DNA from 4 places in the Gracilibacillus sp. D59 genome. Region 1 is predicted to be linked to each of the others. Evidence: riboswitches for the same ligand, from Rfam matches in the RefSeq annotation. Region 1 holds a riboswitch; each other region holds the start of a gene.
What was found. Region 1 has a riboswitch for cyclic di-GMP ahead of ACTWP4_RS19200 (diguanylate cyclase domain-containing protein). Riboswitches for the same ligand answer to the same signal wherever they lie in the genome.
Positions count from the first base shown of each region.

Region 1 (5,335 bases):
CCGATAATACGTAACATAAGGGAAATACAATAATGGTATTGCGAACATTTTATCGCTGTCTTCATCAATATATCGATTTAATAAACTTTCTGGTCTTCGGGCGAAAAAACCTTCATCATTATACCTTTCTTCATATAAGTTTTCAAAACCACTTATTCCAGTAAATTCACCTAAAGCATAATCAGGTATTACATATAGATCTGGTGCCTGTTCTGTTAACATACTTTGACGATATTTTTGTATAATATTTTCTTTTATTACTTGTATATCAACCTCTATCTCTGGATACATTTCTAAAAAACCTGGTAATGACTTTTCAAAAATATTATCATGTGTCCAAATAACCAATTCATCGTCCTGTTCAACCTCTTCTTCCATTTCAACCGATTCAATTCTTAATGAAGATTCCTGAAAGGACTTAAAACTGGAAGAATGACAACCAACTAAGAGAATTATTCCTGCAGTCGCTATCCATAATCTGATTGATTTCAATCGTGTTCCTCCCTATATGATGTTAGTAGTTGTGAATTGTGATGTTCTTGTTTCTCCTCATACATTAATGAATCCGCATGATGTAACAATTTATCTAAAGTCTTACCATGGTCAGGATAAAAACTAATACCAATACTAGCTGTCAACATGATCTCCGTTTTATTAATAACGATTGTTTGCCTAATAACCTCGACTAATTGTTCACTAAACAACTGTACGTCTTTCTCTGTTTTTAAATTCACAACAGCAACAAATTCATCGCCTGCTAAACGATAAAAAGTTACAGGCTGACCTCGCTGAAATTGTTTTAACCGTTTGGCAAATACTTTTAATAATAAATCTCCACCACTATGCCCAAGCGTATCATTGACTTGTTTGAATTTATCTAAATCAATAAAAACAATCCCAAAGCGTTCCAAGTTTGCTGGTGCATCTAACATCTCTGTTACATCCTCATGAAAAGAATACCTATTTGGTAAATCAGTTAATGTATCGAAATGAGCCAAACGGTATAATTTCGACTCTGATTCTATTAATTGATTTGTCCTTGCTGTTAGTAAGTCATTCTTCTTTTTGGCATCAGTAAACATTGTTTGTAGCTGGTTTGCTACTTTTTCAATATTTTGCCCTAGCTTTGAAAATTCATCTATAGAAGTATCTCTCCAATAGAAAGTCTCCTGTCTATTCATCTTCTCTGGTAAATCACTTGTTAATTGCGTAAGTCGTATTAATGAATTGGATAATATGCGGTTAACTATCATACCAAACACTAATGCAATGAATAATACAGACAGGGCAAACATCAAATAATGAGTAAGGTCAGCAGCTAACGCTACTACTCTATTTGTGATAGGAATAATTAAAAATGCTCGCTTATTTATAAAGGTAGTTTCACCTAGATAATAGCCATGATACCAATCTGATAAAGTTTGTTGCTTAGATGGTAGCCAAATAAAACCATTAGGATGAATTTGATTAACAAAACCATCTTCAACATAATCAAGATTAGGAAGTGTGTCATTCTGATTATGCGCATAAAGCCATAATTGACCACCTTGATCCAACATATAAATACGTCTATTTGTTGTTCCAATAAATTCATCTAAAATTGATTTTATTCTAGCTTTCTCTAGTTCAGCGTCTAATTCATAATTTTGAATCTCGATAGAATCCATTTCTGCTACCTTTTGTTGTAACCGTTCTTCCAGTTGTTGATATTGAAGGTAAAACTCCTTGTACATTTCGCTCTCGAGCTCCCTACCATTAACTAAAATGATGATAAGTAATGGGAGGACAGCGGAGAAAATTAATATGTGGGAAATTACCTGGCCAAAATATAATTGATTTTTTTCCTGAAACCAGTTTTTCATCTTTGGAATGACTGGAAGATAATCGCACAACATATCAGCAACTAAAGCAGCGAACAAAGTAGCTGCTACAGTCTGAATGATCATAAAATTAGTTAAAACACTTAAATCATCCAAGAAGTCTGAGAAGAGAAAGACCAATAAGAAATAAAGAATAAAGATGATAAAGGAATAAGCAAAACTCCATGTAAATAGATCTTTTCCTTTTTTTGTATAAAATGTACCGATTATCAAAATTTCAAGTATACTAAAGAAAACCAATGAATTGCCTATATGTAAAAATTGTGTGAGTAAGCTCATACAAATTGTTAATAGAAGTGCAAAACGAAAGCCAAATAATCGGATAGATGCTAGATAAAGAACAGGCGCAAAACTTATGGTAATACCGAAAACTAATGATACAGAATATAATTGCGCAATGACAGATACAGTTAAGATCAATATAAACAATGTAATTTTTCTATTCATGACATTACGCATATCTATTCGCTCCTCACCCATATCTCGTTTTATAAAAAATATAAGAATAAAAACCTATACAAAAATGTATAGGTTTCCTGTTTTTATCTCAGGTAACCCTGCCATCGTCGCGATTTTCCACCTTAGATCTGTGGTTTTGCGTCTCTATTTTTCAATAGATTTGCCTTTTCCCATTATATAGTACTATTATATCACAAACACTGACGTAGCTTACTAGAAATATAAAACTAATTCCCTATATAATATAATAATTTCATGATAATAATCAATTCAAAGTAGAGATCAATTCAAAAAATACGAATAAACCAACAAATTCTTCGCTTTTAAAGTAAACTGCGAAATAACTTCTTAATAGATTAGCTTTTGCCATTCTGATTTATGCTAAGTGTTAGGAAACGCTACGGCAAGATACTTCGCTTTGCTTAGTGTTCTAATTATTGAAAGAAGAGAACTTATTCAATAATAAAAAGAGTAATCCTGATTAAGATTACTCTTTCACAATGGACTGTTTTCAATTGCATATACTAGCAGCAATTACTCGGGTACGTCTGTTTCGTCCTCCCAAGCAAGCATGCCACCTTCCATATTTGTTGCCTCAATTCCATTTGCTTCTAAATATTCAGTTGCTCGACCACTTCGAGCTCCTGAACGACATACCATGTAGTAATGTTCATCTTTATTAAATTCTTCTATTCGGTTAGGAATTTCTCCTAATCTTATATGTTTTGCACCAGGAATTATACCTTGTGCTACTTCATCATCTTCTCGAACATCAATTATATTTAATTTTTCACCATTTTTTAATTTTGTTGCTAATTCTGTTGCTTGAACCTCTTTCATAATAATACCTCCAAAAGTTTATTCTCATATAGCAATTTATTATTGGTTGATGAATCTCTCATTGAATAATACCATTATTGTGCTTCCTTTACTAATATTTAATATAGCTTCTAAAATTAATAACATACTGGGTACAGTTTTAAGCATTCATTTGCGCTATTTTCTTATCACAAATATGTTCAATCACACTCGGAATTTTTTCTTTTGCTATTGGTTTAGAAAACCAATAGCCTTGGAATATTTGACATCCTAAATCTTCTAATAGCTTTATCTGTTCTATTTCTTCTACCCCTTCTGTGATTACTTGCAACCCAAGTGCATGTCCCATTTCCATTATCGCCTGCACAATAGCTAAATTTTTTGGATCCTGATGAACATCTATTACGAAAGAACGATCAATTTTTAATGCACTAATTGGGAATTTTTTTAAATACGATAGCGAAGAATAACCTATTCCAAAATCATCAACTTCTATTCCAATACCTAATGCTCTTATATCTTGCAATACGTTAATAGATAACTCAATATCCTCTAATAATAAACTTTCTGTAATCTCAAAACTAATTTGGTATGTAGGGCACTTTGTTTCAGCTAGCAGCTTTTTTACTTTATTGACAAAATTCTGCTCGCTCATTTGCTTATAAGATATATTGATAGAAATATGATAATATTCCCCTTTCTGGTTCCAAGCTACAACGTCTTCAAATACTTGTTTCATGATATGAGCGCCAATTGGAACAATCCACCCACTTTCCTCCGCAATCCCTATAAATTCTCCTGGAGATACATTACCTAAGTGTTTATTATTCCAGCGAATCAAAGCTTCGAACCCTATTACCTTCTCTTGTTTGATATCTACTTGTGGTTGATAATGTACCTGCAGTTCATTTTGATCAATAGCTTGAAATAAATGCCTTTTAATGTGAAAGACACGATTAGTTTCCTCCGCGTTTCCTTGTTGAAAGAAATGATAAGATTCTGCGCCTTTACTTTTGGCCATTTGCAAGGATTCTCGTGCCTGCAAAATCATCGTGTCAGGCTTTTGCTTTTCAAAATGAACCATTCCAATATAAATCGTAGTCATAAACTCCTGCTTTTCATATTTCCAAGGATCTTTTAGACGGTGCAATAAAGCTATTATTTGTTGCTGCAATTTTTCTTTACTCTGCTTTACAATCAAGGAGAATTCATCCTCGCCACTTCTTGAGATAAACATTGGTTGAAAATGATCTGCTAATAAACCTGACATGTTTGTCATGACGAATTCCCATGCTTCCATACCATAAATCCCTTTTACTTCTTTCATTTGATCAAAATCAACAAGCATTAAATGAAAAGCATCTTGCTCATGAATCGTTTTTTCTAACACTTTCCGAAATTTATATTTATTCGGAAGATGTGTGACAGGGTCATAGTAAAGGATTTTGTCCAATGATTCCTGATATTGTTTTCGTGCTGTTATATCCCGTGAGATAAGCAATATACTAGTTTCATCATTTTCATCCGTTACTTTCCTTCCCTTTACATCCAACCAGCGTTTATTCCCCTGATAATCTGTAACTTCTAGTTCCGTAGTATCTTCAATGCTGACATGGTACAAATAATTGATAAATTGTCTAATTGTTTCATTTGTCGATGGTTCGAAAAAATCGCTAACAGATGATATATCTTTTTCACCTATTAATTGATTAATTGAAGGTGAAACATAGCTAACTTCCCTATTTTCATTGATTAAACCGATAATATCTGTTGTATTCTCAGCTATTAATCGATAGTGGTAATCATTGACCTTCATTTTCTCTTGATAATTCATGTTTTCCATTACTAATCCAATAACATAGGCATACGTCTCTAATGCTTTTATTTCTCTATCAGAAGGCATATGTACTTCATTGCGATATAAAGTAAAAACCCCTGCGACTTCATTGTAACTGGTTAGGATTGGAGTCGACCACACTGTTTTCATGTTAAAACGTCGTGCTAAATCTCGATATTTAACATTCTCAATTTGATCTAAATTATTTTTAATATTTGTTTTATTATAATAAGCCGCTTCCCCACTAATAGCTTTTCCAGGTTGAATAGGTAAATCAACTAACTCACCTATAAACGCTTGGGGCAATGAATGGGTAGCATAAGGAGTTAATTTTTCTGCC
Region 1 is NZ_JBQQCK010000014.1:34,747-40,081, forward strand. Features, by position in the region: gene ACTWP4_RS19195 (ABC transporter substrate-binding protein) at 1-492, opposite strand, end outside; gene ACTWP4_RS19200 (diguanylate cyclase domain-containing protein) at 489-2,339, opposite strand; cyclic di-GMP riboswitch class I at 2,428-2,514, opposite strand; gene ACTWP4_RS19205 (rhodanese-like domain-containing protein) at 2,874-3,179, opposite strand; gene ACTWP4_RS19210 (EAL domain-containing protein) at 3,319-5,335, opposite strand, start outside.

Region 2 (5,335 bases), on a different contig from region 1:
TCATGTTTTTCACGAGGAACATTACGAAAAGTACCATCATCACACATCAATACAATCTGATGTTGCTGAACCTCCATGACCACACCTTTGATTTTTTGCTTCACTACTTCTCCCCCCTTACTTTATCACTTATAAACGATTGTAAATTCTTCCATTCAGGATGTAATAAAATAATAATAATTGCGATAATATATTTTCGGTATTTTTCGATGGTTTTGACACGATATTTAGTTAGTGTTACAAAATCCTTAACCGGAAATTGCTTACGTCGAAATAATTGTTCTACCAGTGTTTCTCTTTGAATAAAATCTTCAGCTATTTGTAGCACTTTTTTTCTTGTTCGCTTCTGTTTTGGACTATATGATTCTAATTCCTCGAAACGTATATAAAAGCATGACAATTGATCATTTAAATCAATAATTTCTTCCGCTATATTGCTAATCCGTTCTTCTTGTTGATATTGTTTTACCGATTCTTGCACATGATTTGTTTCGAGAAGTTTTTCACCATTCTTAATTAGATCTTGATATTGATTTTCTTTTCTAAAAAAATCGATCAATTCTCGATGAATAATTAAATAGACATAATTAAGAAAAGTTCTCCCTTTTCCAGGATCATACGTGTCAATTGCACGGTTAAAGGCGATTAAGCCAATACTCGCCTCGTCATCATTCCATGTTGTAAACTTTTTACATACTTTTCCTACCACACTCAATATATATGGTTGATAATATTGAATCAGCTGTTCTCGAACTAATTCATTCCCTTTTTGTATCTCCGTGATGGAATGCTCGATGTCTTCTTGCTTCATCCTGCCCCTCTCCCTTATCCACTATTTCATGAGCACCAAAAAAGAAAGCTTTATCCTCAAAGATATTAATAGATGTCAAAGGATAAAGCATTTCTATATTTAATGTAAGCTATAAATAGTTAAGGGTAAAGATATTTTTGGAATTTTGTCGAAAAAAATCGATAATATCTTTATCTTTCCTTTCCTTTTTCTTTTTCTGATCTATCATTCTCGTCATCTTCTTCCGACTCTGCCTTAGAATCATCTTCAGGTTCATCATCATCTTCTTGCTCTTCTACTTCTTGTTCTTCTTTCTCTTCTTCTTTTTCTGCTTCTTCAGCTCTTTTTTGTGCCTCTTCTGCTTTTTTGTGTTTCTCTTCTAATTTCTTTTGTGCTTTTTCCGCTTTTTCTTCCGCTCTTTCAGCTTTTTCTTCTGCTTTCTCTTGTGCTTGTTCAGCTTTTTCCTCTGCCTTTTCTTCAGCTTTTTCTAATTTTCGTTGTTCTGCTTCGGCTTTTTTAATAGCTTGTTCCTGTACTTCTTCTGCTAATTTAGTTTCTTCTGCTTCTTCTGATTCATCATCTTCTTGTTCCTCAACGATATCTTCATTTTCCGGTTGATCTACGTCTTCTTCATCTTCATTTTTTGATTTTGCTCGAAGATAATTTTCTTCAGCACGCTTTTGATTCTCAAGTGCTTTAGCAATACCTGCTTTTGCTTGTTCTGGTAAATCATCGCGCTCTAATAAAGCTTGAAGTTTGATAGTACGTTGTTTGGCATTATCTCTTAATTCATCTTCTGCTTCATCTCGATCCTCCGTGCTTTCCTCTTTCTCTTCTTGATCGGAGTCTTCGTTTTCATCATCCGCTTCTTCTGAATCAGGTAATTCCACTTCTTCTACTTCGTCATCATCTTCATTTGCTTCTTCTTCTGATTCTTCCTGCTCTTCCTCTGCAGCTTCTAATTCACCTTCTAATCGATCTAAATATTCTTCATATTGTTCGATTAATTGTTCAGCTTCTTCAATATTACCTTCGTCAATTAAAGTTTCTATTTCATTCAAACGGTCACTCACAAACTCGTCTAATAATAGCGCTCTTTCGGTTTGGTCTTCTGTCAGTTCCAGCTCTGTTTCTTCAATTAATAGAGCAGTATCATATAATTCCTCATCTGGGGTAATCGTTTCCTCTACTTCATTTGCATATGCAGTATTTCCTACAACTAATACACTAATTGTTGCTGCCGATAACCATGTTTTTAGCTTCATATCAGCTATTCCCTCCATCTAAAATATTTGAATACTCTCATTGAATGCATTTATTTGCTTTTTATTTTCTTGATAATGCTGTTCAGGAGTCATGAAAGTAAAAATCACATTATGTTTCGAACCTTGATGAAAATATATATCCCCACGTATATTTTCATTTCTATTTGTTTGAACAGCTAAGTAATTCTCATCCTCTTCTATTAATTCCGCTTTTTTAGAAAAAGAAGATAGAACGTTCTTTTTTAATAGATCCACCGTTTGTTCTTTACTTACCGACGAAACAATTACCCTTGTTGTCCCGTTTGAAAAAACGATGTTCTGCTCTTGCTCAGCGGTGGCTTCTTCCTCAACTGACCAACCATCTACTCCACCGATTTGGAAAACATCATTTTCATACAGTACATCTTGCTTTTCTGCTTGTCCGGTATTCTCCCCAAGATCCGTGGCACTCTCCCCTTGACCACATGCCATTAAAAAGAACAAACAGGATACTATCAACACTTGTTTCAACGCTTCACCCCCATTCACTATCATTATCTCTTGGTAGCTGGCTGGCTTTGTGACCCTTCACATTAGCCCCTATAGCTTTGCGTCACTGTTTTTTAACAGTTTTGCCTTTCTCCTTTTTCAACTATCTATACGAAAGACTTGTATTGAAAAAGGGGGGAGAACAAAATTTTTTCTATAAAAAATTAAAATATAAAAAGTTAAAAAAAATAAATATGATGAACGTTCTAGTATTAGTAAACAGTTTTATATGACCTTAAAGAAGAAACTATTTTAAAAGAAACAAGTGACCCCTGACTTCTTTTGATAAAATCCACATTTACCTTAGTGTAGCTTGCTCTTACAAGTAGGTTAACTTGTACATATAATGACATGTAACAGAAAGGAGGAAAAACGTTGGCAAAACAAGCAAAACCAATGACGGCAGGTATGGCCAAGCAATTACTGGAGGATAATAAAGTTTATTTAACCCCTGAAGGAAAGAAAATATTGAGAAGTATCGTAAAAAAATAATCACAAAAAAAAGTGCGCATACTCGCTTTATTGCGCACTTTTAATTATATAAGCCGGGGTAAATAAAATTTTTGCCATTAAAAAGTTTTCCCTTTCCTACCCGCACATTAAAATTTCTTTATTTTAAGATATTTGATATAATAATCATATGTCTTTTTTACTATTTTTATTAGTAGGTGATTATATTGAATTATGGTTCTGATTTTATGAATGATTTATTTCAAAATGATACGTCTATTGCACCAATGTCTGAGACGTATTATGTAAAGGAGAATTTCTTCGGTGGCAGTTCTTTCGTTGACATTAATGGTAATCCTATTTTGGAAACGATGCCTAATGCTGCCGGTGGTGAAACATTCCATTTTGCAAATGGAGAAACAGCACATGTAAGAGAGAATGTTGAAGGTGGCACTACTTTTGACTTTACTGGGATTGACAATGACATTACAAGCCGTTCTTCGATTTTCGGACAAGAAAATTACTACCAAAATGGAGAGCATATAGGTACATTACAACCTAATTTCACTGGAGATGGGGTTGATTTTGTTGCTCCAAGTGGTGGTACTATGTTTAGCACTTCCGAAAACAGTGTGATAGGTGAATCTCAGGTTCATATAGATTCCTCTTTTGTTGATAGCGAAAGTTATACAAGTGGATTTGACTTACAAAACCATTTCAGTGAAATTGAAGCTGTATCATCACAAATCTCTAGTGCTGATTTAGGGACTGCGATGGACGGATCAGACGCACTTGACGTACTGGAGTTCTTATAAGATGGCAGTTTCAAAACTAGAAAACTATTTCAAAGACCCAGCAAAAGAATATGACTTGATTGTAAGTGATTTAAAGTCACGTTTGTCCCAACCCTGCTGGGAGGAAGTAATTGCATATGTCGACCACGTTACAGAAAATGCAATGAATCGTGTATGGGACCAGCTTCGCCATCGATACGAATCCTTAAGTAGATTGGAAGACTCTTTTCCAGACAAACCAACAACAGAAGATCAACAGCGATACATTCGTAACTTTTTTGATTATACCGATCCAGGGAAAGTATCAAAGGATTTGCAAACAGCATTAAGCTTTGATGAACTGGAATCAGACTACATACAATTTATACGAGCAATGTCTGAGGGTGAATATGGAGAAATTTTTCTACGCTATCAATACCCTTCTCCTTTTTTCAATGGGTTGCAACAAGGAATATTACTTCATATTAATAACCTGACAAATGCTTTAAAGAAATATACAGATAAAATTGGTCAGCATGCAATCGTTATGGATCGTGTTAAAAGTGATCAGCAGGGAAAATCCATTATTAAAGGTGGTGCTTCACTACTTGGATTGTTAGTTGGCATCCCTTTTGCTGGGGCTGGTGTTGGTGCTTTAATGGGAGACGATAGTGAAACTCAAATCCATCAATCAATGGATAAGGTAATTCAAGGTTGGAATCATTATATTGATAGATTTAATTCCTTTTTACAAGAGCTTGAGCTTCATTACAAACTGGCAATGATGGCTCTTTATGGTGGTACCATCATACGGGTAAATGATCAATTTGCTACACAACGATTGACCTTTAGTGGACTAGCTCTATTAACACCGACATATCAACTAACCATTACAGAGCAGGAAATAGAAGAATTAACCGTCTGGACGAAAAAAACAACCAACGGGATTCAACATTTATTAAAATATAGACAGTGGCAGGAAGCTATTCAAGTGTCACAAAAACTTTTTCAATATGTAAAAAATAACCCGGTTAGTACCAGAGTTGAAGTCAAGGATGGGCAATCTGCCATCTACCTCGCACATATGTACTATTACATTAGTTATCAAGAAGCTTTATTGGAAGAATACAAGAATGGTCATTTTGATAGTTTTTATAACACGACGAAACAATTATTTCAGGAATTATATCTGTATATACTTGACAGCGATGTGAAGCAATTGGGATTTCATTCAATGAGTGAACTTTATATTCGTTTTATTAAAGAAGCAGTTCGGCGGAAAAAAGTGAAAGATGGTCACTTACTTTTTGATTATTTTATCCGTGTCGATCAACGTGTAGGGACGTATGGTATCTATTATGGTGAACAGCCAGCATCTAAGGAAGCTTTTTTTGATGAACATAAAGCAATAGCTTTGATTGGATCTTTCCTTGAAGATGTTTTTGACCTATCATACGAAACTGATAGTGAGGAAGACGAGGAAGAAGATATTTCATTAAATCGGAAACAACTAAAAGCATTAATCAAAA
Region 2 is NZ_JBQQCK010000006.1:229,656-234,990, forward strand. Features, by position in the region: gene ACTWP4_RS12600 (anti-sigma-I factor RsgI family protein) at 1-104, opposite strand, end outside; gene sigI (RNA polymerase sigma-I factor) at 104-811, opposite strand; gene ACTWP4_RS12610 (DUF5667 domain-containing protein) at 982-2,055, opposite strand; gene ACTWP4_RS12615 (hypothetical protein) at 2,074-2,565, opposite strand; cyclic di-GMP riboswitch class I at 2,595-2,681, opposite strand; gene ACTWP4_RS12620 (hypothetical protein) at 3,261-3,848, shown strand; gene ACTWP4_RS12625 (SH3 domain-containing protein) at 3,850-5,335, shown strand, end outside.
Region 2: it holds a riboswitch for cyclic di-GMP, as region 1 does, so the genes downstream of both, ACTWP4_RS12615 (hypothetical protein) here and ACTWP4_RS19200 (diguanylate cyclase domain-containing protein) in region 1, are expected to answer to the same signal.

Region 3 (5,335 bases), on a different contig from region 1:
GAGGATGTCGTGAAACCAGAAATGTTTGAAGAAGTAAAACAAAGGTTGGAGAAAATTGAAATAGATGGAATTTTAGATTCTCTATATTTAGAAGAAATTATTGAAGATCCAAATGGTTATACACCATTTCCAACTATTTTTAATTCAGAAAGGCCAGATCGCATTGCTGCCGGATTATTAGAAGGAAGAATTGCTATTTTGTCCGAGGGTACACCTGGTACTTTATTGGTACCAGCTACGATTGGATTATTTATGACCTCAAATGAAGATTATTATCAAAGATATGATTTTGCAAGTTTCCTTAAAATGCTAAGAGGATTTGCGTTTTTCCTATCCATTGTATTACCAGGTTTTTATGTTGCACTTCTCACTTATCACCAGGAAATGATTCCTACCCCATTACTGATTGCCTTGACTGGACAACGGGAAGGGGTACCGTTTGCTATAGCCGTTGAGGTTCTTTTTATGGAGATAACGTTTGAAATATTAAGAGAAGCGGGGCTACGGCTGCCTAAAACTATTGGTGCAGCAGTATCTATCGTTGGGGGATTAGTATTAGGACAGGCGGCAGTAGAAGCTGGACTGGTTGGACAAGCAACCGTTATTACAGTTTCACTAACTGCAATAAGTTCTTTTACAACACCATCCTATAACTTAGCAATATCAGCAAGATTGTTAAGATTTGCTCTCATAGCATTGTCTGCTGTTCTAGGAGCTTTTGGTTTAATTTTTGGGTTAATTCTTATATATATCCACTTAACTACACTTCGCTCCTTTGGTGTACCATACTTAACTCCTATTGTTCCTTTTCACAAAGACAATTGGGGAGACTTATTTATAAGAATGCCATGGTGGGCAATGAGAGAAAGACCGAATGAGGTTGCAGGTGAAAATCAAGATAGGATGTCAGATGCGGATAATAACCATTTAAATAGGAGACAAAAAAAGTGAAAATAATAAGACTCGTTTTGCTATTTACTTGTATTATACTTTTAAGTGGTTGCTGGGATAAAAAAGAATTGAATGAAGTTGCCGTTGTGATAGGTGTGGGAATTGATAAAGTTAGTGAAAATGAAGACGTGTATGAAATAACAGCTCAGGTGATTAAACCACAAACAGAAGATAAGGGGTCAGAATTACCAACATGGAGTGTAACGGCTCAAGGTGAAACGGTAATAAGTGCAATCAAAAATATGAATAGACTGTCCCCACGTCGATTATACTGGTCACACCTCCAGATTATCATTTTTGGTGAGGAATTAGCTAGAGATGGTGTTGCCCCGATTATAACGTGGTTTGAACGGGATAGAGATAGTCGTGCTGGTTCTTATTTAGTGGTAACACGAGGAAGTGCACAAGATTTACTCAACCAAAAAATAGAACTTGGAAGTATTCCATCTAAAGCAATGAGTGACCTTTTAGATTCTGCTGAACAACGACAAATTATTGCACGGAAAGTAAAACTACGAGATTTTACTACTGCACTCGCTACACCTGGAATTGATTCATCTGTAGATGTGATTCATCCTAAGGTAATAAGAGGAGAAGTAGAAGCATACGAGGTGAAAGAGGTAGCAGTTTTTAAAGATGATAAAGTAGTGGGCTATATTGATGGCCCAGAAATAGCTGGTACAGAGCTCTTAAAAAACACATATGATTATTTCATTTTAGAAGGGGCTTGTCCTGGATATGAGGAAGAATTATTTGCTTTTCAGACAACTGACTTCGAAAGTGAAGACGAGCTTATTTTAAAAAATGAGGAATTAACTTATAAAGTTAATATATTCTTAGAAGGAAATCTCTCTGATCAGACGTGTCCAGTAGATCTCTTGGCTAAGGACAAGATGGAACAGGTTGAAAAGAAAATAGGTGAAGTAGTTACCTCGCAGATTGAAAATGAATTTGAACTAGCAAAAGAAATGGGTTCGGATATTTATGGAATTGGACAAAAGTTGCGAAGATCCTATCCTAATGTTTGGAAAGAAGTCAAAGATCAACAAAATGAGATACTAGCAAAAGTTAAATTTGATATTCAAGTGACATCAAATATACGAAGATCAGGATTAATTATTGAACCAACTCAAATTGAGATTGAATGAAGGGATACTATATATGTGGATTACTGTACTATCAATTATATTTATCTTGCTTATAATTATCGATGCCAAACGGTTATGGAAAAGAAAAAATAAAAGAGAGATGGTACTATATTTCTCTTTGTTGACAACAGCATATATTTTGTTCATCGTTAATCACCTTCACCTTTTTCCGATTGAAACATTTAGTCCAATTCAAATAATAACTGATCTTGTCCAAGTTTTCTTACCGACGGAACATGAGGTTTAGTTTGAGAAATGATTTCGTTAGAACTATAGAAGGTACTGTTATTGCTCATAACAGTACCTCCATGTCAATGTTGGTGTGGTTACTTACATAGTACATGGATGCTGGTATGGGTTATTTTCCCAACTCAAAACTTCCAAAAAATCATTTCAAGACTATTCGTCTATTCCAACACCTTCTTCTCCCTCTCATAACTAAAAGTTTATCACACCTTCAAATGGAAATAAACGGTTATAATTAAAGACTTTTGAACCTTATAATATATAATTGTCCATGTGTATATTGACTTATATGTATATGGTGCGTATGATTGTAGTCATGTTGTTATAAGTAAATAGATGTAGGTATTAAATCACTTGTACCTCTAGGCAAACTTATCGAAAGGTAAGGGCGCAAAACCACAGGTCTAAAGCATTGGTGAAATGTTATGACGGCTGGGCTGCTATGAAGAAGTATGAAAGCATTCTAAGTTGTTATAAGCTTAGAATGCTTTTTATATGTTTAAAAAGTATACTGCAACAAGAAAAACCTCCTAGATAAATTAGAGAAAAAGGAGCTTATGTTTTGTATGGAATTTTTCCAAATGCTGAAGAAAGTTTTGGTCTTATTATTAGTATTTCTTATTATTTTTACAAGTCTACCGATTTATCCGAACAGCATGCAAAGTCAGGCAACATCTAATGTCGATGAGCTTGCTGATTTGATGAATCCAAATTCAATCATGGACTTTATGCCTCGCACAGAGCAAGGCCCTATGTCAATACCAAGTCCGACAGGGAATATTCACCCCCCATTGCCTGCTGCGCTAGAAGGAAACATGGCACCATCAACTGCACCACAACAAAGAGAAGCTACCACTACCACGAATGAACGATCTTACCCAATTGAAAATCCAGTTGATGTTATGTCTGGGTTTGTAAAGTTGGATAGTACCGATCTATCTTTACCAGGGATCGGTATGGATTATGTGATTGAACGAACCTACTTAGCAGATGATGACAGTACAGGTGAACTAGGTCAAGGCTGGCAGATTAATATGGACTCAAAACTAGAAATGTATGCAGGTTATGACCTGGGTGAAAGTAGGCTAGATGGCAGTGTCCATACATACGATTTCGTTATGGAAAATGAGGATGCCTATGTGACAAGCTATGACGATGATCCCATGATTAATTATGAGTTAGATAAAGGCTACTATGAAAAGTCAGAAAAAGATGTGTCAATAGAACGGGTGAATCAGCATGAATATGTGGTAACACATGCTAATGGTACGAAATTGACCTACTATGGTTATTATGCTGCATGGCGTGATGAACAAGACGCTAAAGCAGGAAAGATGATTCAATATCAAGATCGTTATGGAAACAAGTTCCATTATGAGTATGATAACCAAGGAAGAGTATCGACTGTTACAGATACTACTGGTCGTACTATCACGATTGACTGGAATAATCAAGTCATTGTTCAAATAAAAGATCCATTTGGCCGCACCGTTGATTATACATATGATACTCAGGGTCGGTTAGAGAAAGTGAAACAAGCTGATGGCCGTATCATTCAATATGGATATGATTCATCAGATCGCATTGTTACAGTAACAGAAGGGAAAAAAACATTTGAATTTTCATACAATGCAGAAAACCAAGTAACTAGTGTAGAACTATTTGGTGAAACTTATTTCAATATTTCTTATGCCAATGGAAAAACAACGGTCACAGACATCAGTGACGGCGCCTGGGTTTACGAACATCAAGATGGTAACATAACTAGCATGCAAAATCCGCTAGGCGCTGTTACCAATTACACCTATGATGCAGATGGAAATTTGGAAAAAATTCAATCAGAACGAGGAACAATTAGCTATGCATATGATGAAAAAGGTAATCAAACAGAGCAAGTAAATTTAGGTGGAGGAAAAACTGTTTATGAATATCATGAAAAATGGAAACAGCCTACGAAAATAACAGATCCTCTCGGGGGAGAAACAACCTTTGAATATGATACTCAAGGAAATCTCGTTAAACGAATAGATGCAACAGGCATTTCGATGACCTTTGAATATGATAACAAAGGTTTGATGACGAAAATAATTGATGAGGATGATCATGTAACCAAGTTGGTATATAACGATCAAGGATTAGTGGAAGAAGTGATTGATCCCTCCCAACATAAAACAAGCTATTCTTACGATGATCTCGGACGTGTCATCTTGGAGAAACGCCCTAACGGGACTAGTATAGCCTTTACGTATGATGCACAAGGGAACGCATTAACGGAGGATGCGGGAAAGGGTGTAAAGACAAGTTTTACTTATAATGCAATTGGACAGGTGGAGACTATTACAGACCCTGTTGGCCGAACTACTACTTACTTTTATAATCCGAAAGGACAGCTAGAAAGGATAGAAGGCCCAAATGGCACAACTGCTTACACGTATAATAAGTTAGGTTATGTCGAAACCGTTACTAACCCTCAAGAGGAAACTACTATTCTAACGAGGGACAAGCTTGGTAGAGTGGTTCAAGTAGAAGCTCCAACGGAAACCATCGTGTACACGTATGGTCCATTTGGAGTGAAAACAGTTGAAATGAAAAGTGGAAGTAGTAAGAAAAGCTTTGAATATACCTATGATAAACGAGGAAATATTCAAGAAATAACTGATCAGTATGACCGTACAATGTCCTATACGTATGATGTGTTAGGTAATCGCATAAAGTCTATCGATCCTTTTGGTCGCACAAACTATTGGCAATACGATGCAGCAGGTCGTCAGAAGGAATGGATCGATCCTACTGGTAATAAAACAGAGTATGTGTATAATACCGTCGGGTTATTGAAAGAAACCCATCATCCAAAGGGAACGGTAACGTCTTATACATATGATGCCAATCAGAATCTTGTAGAAAAGAAATTGCCAGACGGAGCAGTAGAGAAATACACGTATGATAAAGCTGGTTGGCTGAAAAGTACGACAAATGGTGTTGGGGAAACC
Region 3 is NZ_JBQQCK010000002.1:635,056-640,390, forward strand. Features, by position in the region: gene ACTWP4_RS06090 (spore germination protein) at 1-951, shown strand, start outside; gene ACTWP4_RS06095 (Ger(x)C family spore germination protein) at 948-2,099, shown strand; cyclic di-GMP riboswitch class I at 2,701-2,790, shown strand; gene ACTWP4_RS06100 (RHS repeat-associated core domain-containing protein) at 2,912-5,335, shown strand, end outside.
Region 3: it holds a riboswitch for cyclic di-GMP, as region 1 does, so the genes downstream of both, ACTWP4_RS06100 (RHS repeat-associated core domain-containing protein) here and ACTWP4_RS19200 (diguanylate cyclase domain-containing protein) in region 1, are expected to answer to the same signal.

Region 4 (5,335 bases), on a different contig from region 1:
AGAACAAACATTCAATCAACTGGAAAGGTGGCAAGAAATTTATTTGGATGTAATGGAAGAAACCGAGAAGATGAAATATTCATTATGCCACGGAAATATACAACCTTCCCATTATGTCAATACACAAACCAACACGTATTTTTTGAATTGGGAAGATGCTTTTATGACTTCTCCAACATATGATTTAGTGAAATATTATCAATATTTATTTCAATTCCATGACTGTGATATGGGGAAAATAACTGATTCGTTTTCTATCTATTGTCGTTATATTGATTTATCGGATTATGAAAAATCTTTATTAGTTTTACAATTGCTTTCACCATCTAATTGGATTCAAGAGGTACTAACAAGTATGCAGGCATCCAGAAATAAAAATAATGTAACATGCTCTATTAGAATTGAACGGGAATATCGTAAGTTATTATTTGCATTTCAGTTACAGGAATTTATTTATGAAACATTAAAATCAGAGCAATTTGAAGAAACTTACTAGATCCATTCTAATTGAAAAGCAATCAGGATACCAATCAAAATTCCTAACAATAAAACATCGAACGTTGTTGGTATAAATAAAGTTCGTATCCCCTGAAAAATCACGATTGGAGGAGTGCACCGTTCACAAATTAATATCCATTCTCGAGCCCAAGGTGGTAGACGATAGCGATAATAACGAGCCAAAAAATCACCTCATTCACGATAAAATAAAGAAATGTATATTGTAGCTTATGCAGCGAAAATCGAAGCGTACACCTATTTGCAAATTTAAAAGAATTTTTTTCAATAAAAAGATTAACTATGTATGTGACGTTTGTAATTTCATAATAAATACCTAGTCCCATTTTCTTAAAACAAAGTTGTCATGCAGGAATATTATAGATGAATGTCGAATATATACATGATAATAGGTAATATGGAGTTAATGAAATGTGTCGGTGTTCTTTGATGGGGGTGATAATATATCATATCTTAATAGTGAAGGGTTTATGATTCATTACAAATGGCTTCATTCAAATGAATCAAACAAGAAAAATGTACTTGTTTTGCTTCATGGATTAGGATTGCATCTTAATTCATGGGGGCCTATTTTACCATTGTTAGAAAGGGATTATGATATTCTTCTGTTGGATTTACCAGGACATGGGCTTAGTGATTATTCTGGTGAGAAGCCAATACTAGACCGTATGTGCCGTGATCTAAGGCATTTAAAAACTTACCTCCAAATTAATGAATTTCATCTAATTGGACAAGGTTTAGGTGGTTTTGTTGCCATTCAATATGCCCATCAGTATCGAGAAGAAATTCTTTCATTAACATTAATCGCAGTTCCCATTAACTATCCTAAGAAATTGGGAGAGAAGCAAGTTACCAATCGAAAAAAAATTAGTAATCATTCTAAGAGCCTAGAGGTGTTGGGAGAAGAATTAATTCCACAGATTTGTTATAATACCACGGAAGAAAATAAAAGTATATTAAGAGAAGGATATCGTAAAGTTAACAAAGAAGTCTATTTTGAATTGTTTAATACAAGTCATATTGAAATGGCACGGAAGCAATTGCAAGCGATGAATAAGCCGTTATTGCTTTTAGTTGGTTCAGAAGACCCTGTTTACCCTCCAGAACTATTTAGTGCGACATTAAACGCTGTGCCTTCTGCAAGGTTTTTAACCGTACCTGATGCATCTTTTGTCGTTCAATTGGATCAACCATCTATCGTGGCGAAATGGATACATCAGTTTATTCAACAGAAAAGTATTAAAAATAAGGTTAAATACAAATATCTATCTGAGTTAAAATTTGAAATGGAGAGAGAATTAGAAGCACAAATTGAACGACTGGATAAGCGTGTAAATCACATTTCCGTTCTTATGTTACACCGTTTTGAAGTTATTATAAATGGTCTGGCTATTGTTCAAGGTTGGGGTAAAAGAAAAGCAAAAGTAATTTTTACTTATTTAATTTTACAGAAATCGGTTACAAGAGATGAGCTTTGCGATGCTTTTTGGCCTAATTTATCTTTAACTAAAGCTAAAAATCAATTGAGGGTCTCTTTACATCATTTAAAGAAAATACTTGAGCCTGCTCAGATAAGTCAAGATGAACCAATAGTTGTTACAGAAAGAGAGCATGTAGTAATCAGTGGTACTATTAATACTGATTATTTAGTATATCGGCAAAAACTTGAGAATGGTTTAAAATTGTCAAAGGGAATCGAAAAAGTTGAGATATATGAGGAATGTCTAAAAATTGCTTCAGATAATTTTTTCCCTGGTCTTTATGAAGATTATTTTCAACAAATTTATCATCAACTAGAACGAATTTGGGCCGGAATGGCAGAGTTTCTTGTAGACTGGTATCAGAACATAGGTGAAAAGCAAAAAGAATTACAATACAGAGAACTTTTGGAACACTTCGGTTTTAAATCCAGTTTTGATACCTAAAATGTAATTGTAATGGAAGTGTAATGATAGGAATGGTATGATAACAAGGTAACCATAGATAAAATCATATCCTTATTTTTTGAAGTTATATGTTGTACAGAAATGATCAGAAAAAGGCAAACCTATTGAGAGGTAGGGACGCAAAGTTACAGATCCGTATAATAATACATAAGTTTTCGGATGGCTGAGCTGCCTGAAATACTGTAGTGTATTTTAGGAGGGGAATACGTTTATGCCAACAAAAATAAACGTTGATTATGAATGGATTTACTTGATGGCAAAAGCGAAAGAGAGTGGTTATACGATAGAAGAAGTGCGTGAATTCCTAAAAAAGAATGAATGTAAATCCAATGTGTAATACAACGAATAAAACCCTACCTAAAAGTGGGTTTTTTCTTTTTGTTTAAAACTATGAATGTATAGACGAGGATGTCTAACATCGAGAAACTAAACGAATTATCGAGAGATTTATTCCGCATCGATGGTTAACCACTTCCACGATATAATTAATGTGTTATTGTCTCAAATTGGGGTATAGTTTATTATAGCGCAAATTGTCCATAAAACCCTGTGATGGAAGTCTCACTTTATTAGACGAGGGAATTTAATTTTGATATACTGACAGCGATTGATATGATACATACAAATTGTAAAAAAGGTGAAAACTATCGTAGTTTATTATGGGTCTAAAACAGGAAGGGAAGGATTCGATGATAGGAAACAAACCTAAAATAGTTGTACTTGGTGCAGGCTATGCAGGAATGATGACAACTAAGCGATTAACTCAACAATTTTCACAAGAAGAAGTTGAGATTACATTAGTTAACAAACACAATTATCATTATCAAACAACATGGTTACATGAAGTTGCTGCAGGAACAATTGATGTCAATCGTTCTCGAATCATGATTTCAGATGTCATTAATACTCGTCGAGTAAATTTTGTGCATGATACGGTTATAAAAATCAATAAAGAAGACAAAACAGTCCAACTAGAAAACGGTGAAATAAGCTACGATTATTTAGTCATAGGTTTAGGTTTTGAAAAGGCCACATTTGGTATTCCTGGAATGGAAGAGCATGCTTTTTCCATTCAAAGTGTTGATACGAGTCGCATGATTCGAGATCACATTGAGTATCAGTTTGCTCGTTATCGTAATGAGACAAATCCAGACCCAAGTATGCTAACAATTGTCGTTGGTGGTGCAGGTTTCACCGGCATTGAATTTTTGGGTGAATTAGCAGAACGTATTCCGCTATTATGTAAAAAATATGATATTCCACGTCAAGATGTGAAAATTATTGATGTTGAAGCAATGTCAACGATTTTACCTGGATTTAATGAAGAATTATTAAGTTATGCGAAAGAATCTCTAGAATATCGCGGTATAGAATTTAAGCTCGGAACTATGATAAAAGAAGTGAAAGCTGATTCAGTTATCGTCGGTGAAGATGAAGAGGAAATTACAGCAGGTACTATTGTCTGGACTGGTGGTGTACAAGCTAATCGTATTGTTGGAGAATCTGGTTTTGAATTAACTAAGGGTAAAGTTAATGTGGATGCAACATTACGTGCTCCAGGCCATGACGAAGTGTTTATTTTAGGTGATTGTGCATGGGTTATGAATAACGAAACTGGCAAACCATACCCTCCGACTGCGCAAATTGCTATACAAGAAGCAGATGTTTGTGCACATAATATTAAGACCATGATTTACGGAGGTACATTACAGGAATTTAAATTTGATGATAAAGGAACGGTTGCATCTTTAGGCGGAAGTGATGCAATGGGTACTGTATTTGATGGCAATAAAATATATGGAATGCAGGCAAAAGTGATGAAAAATGTGATTGATGACCGTTATCTGTTCTTATTAGGTGGACCAACACTTGTACTGAAAAAGGGTAAATTTCGTCCATTTTAATAGAACTATAATAGAGGAGGAAGTCGAATGAAAAATACATTATTTTATACATTATTAACAGTAGTTGCAACCATTGCTTATGTTTTCGTTTCTAGAAAAATGGAAGATAAGCGAGACTTTCGCTAAAGGATGAGAGCAGATACAATGGGTGTCTGCTCTTTTTTATACTATTTATTTGTAGACAGATACAAATAATAGACCAAGTATTTGGAGGGAACAGAATGTTTTCGATCAATCAATTGGTTTTTAAAGATATTTTAACCGTGAGGAAATTAGACATTGAGTCAGGTAAAGTTTACTGTTTATTTGGAGAAAGCGGAAGCGGAAAATCAACATTATTAAAGATGTTTAACAGTATGCTTACTCCTGACCAAGGAAGCATTACATATAAAGATGAACCGATCACAGATTTAGACCCAGTTCAATTAAGAAGAGAAGTCGTAATGCTTGGGCAGGACCCTGTTGTTTTTGATGGGACGGTTCGTGATAACCTTTTAATAGGCCTGCACTTTGCAGATAAAGAAGAAGTAGAAGACTGGGAGCTTACCAAATTATTAAAAGAGTTACATGTGACTAAAAATTTAGATGAAAAAGCTGATAAATTATCAGGTGGTGAACAACAGAGATTAGCATTCGGACGTGTGCTTCTGATGAATGTTGAAGTATATTTGCTGGACGAACCTACTTCAGCTCTTGATGAAGAAACGGAAACAGCAGTGATGGACTTATTTACAAAGAAGATCCGTAACGCAGGTAAAACAGCAATAATGGTAACACATTCGAAAGAAGTCGCTGAAACATATAGCGATGAAATTATCTATATGAATGACATTCTAACGAAAGAGGGTGCTCTTTCGTGAATGAAATGCTTGAAATTACTATATGGCAACTTGTAACTGCATATATTTTTATTGTTATTTTATTAGCGATCGTTCGCTGGCGTAAAATCCCACGAGAGAAAGAGATTAT
Region 4 is NZ_JBQQCK010000012.1:11,869-17,203, forward strand. Features, by position in the region: gene ACTWP4_RS17585 (phosphotransferase) at 1-496, shown strand, start outside; gene ACTWP4_RS17590 (hypothetical protein) at 493-681, opposite strand; gene ACTWP4_RS17595 (alpha/beta fold hydrolase) at 930-2,441, shown strand; cyclic di-GMP riboswitch class I at 2,547-2,638, shown strand; gene ACTWP4_RS17600 (anti-repressor SinI family protein) at 2,674-2,799, shown strand; gene ACTWP4_RS17605 (NAD(P)/FAD-dependent oxidoreductase) at 3,152-4,366, shown strand; gene ACTWP4_RS17610 (ABC transporter ATP-binding protein) at 4,588-5,226, shown strand; gene ACTWP4_RS17615 (ABC transporter permease) at 5,223-5,335, shown strand, end outside.
Region 4: it holds a riboswitch for cyclic di-GMP, as region 1 does, so the genes downstream of both, ACTWP4_RS17600 (anti-repressor SinI family protein) here and ACTWP4_RS19200 (diguanylate cyclase domain-containing protein) in region 1, are expected to answer to the same signal.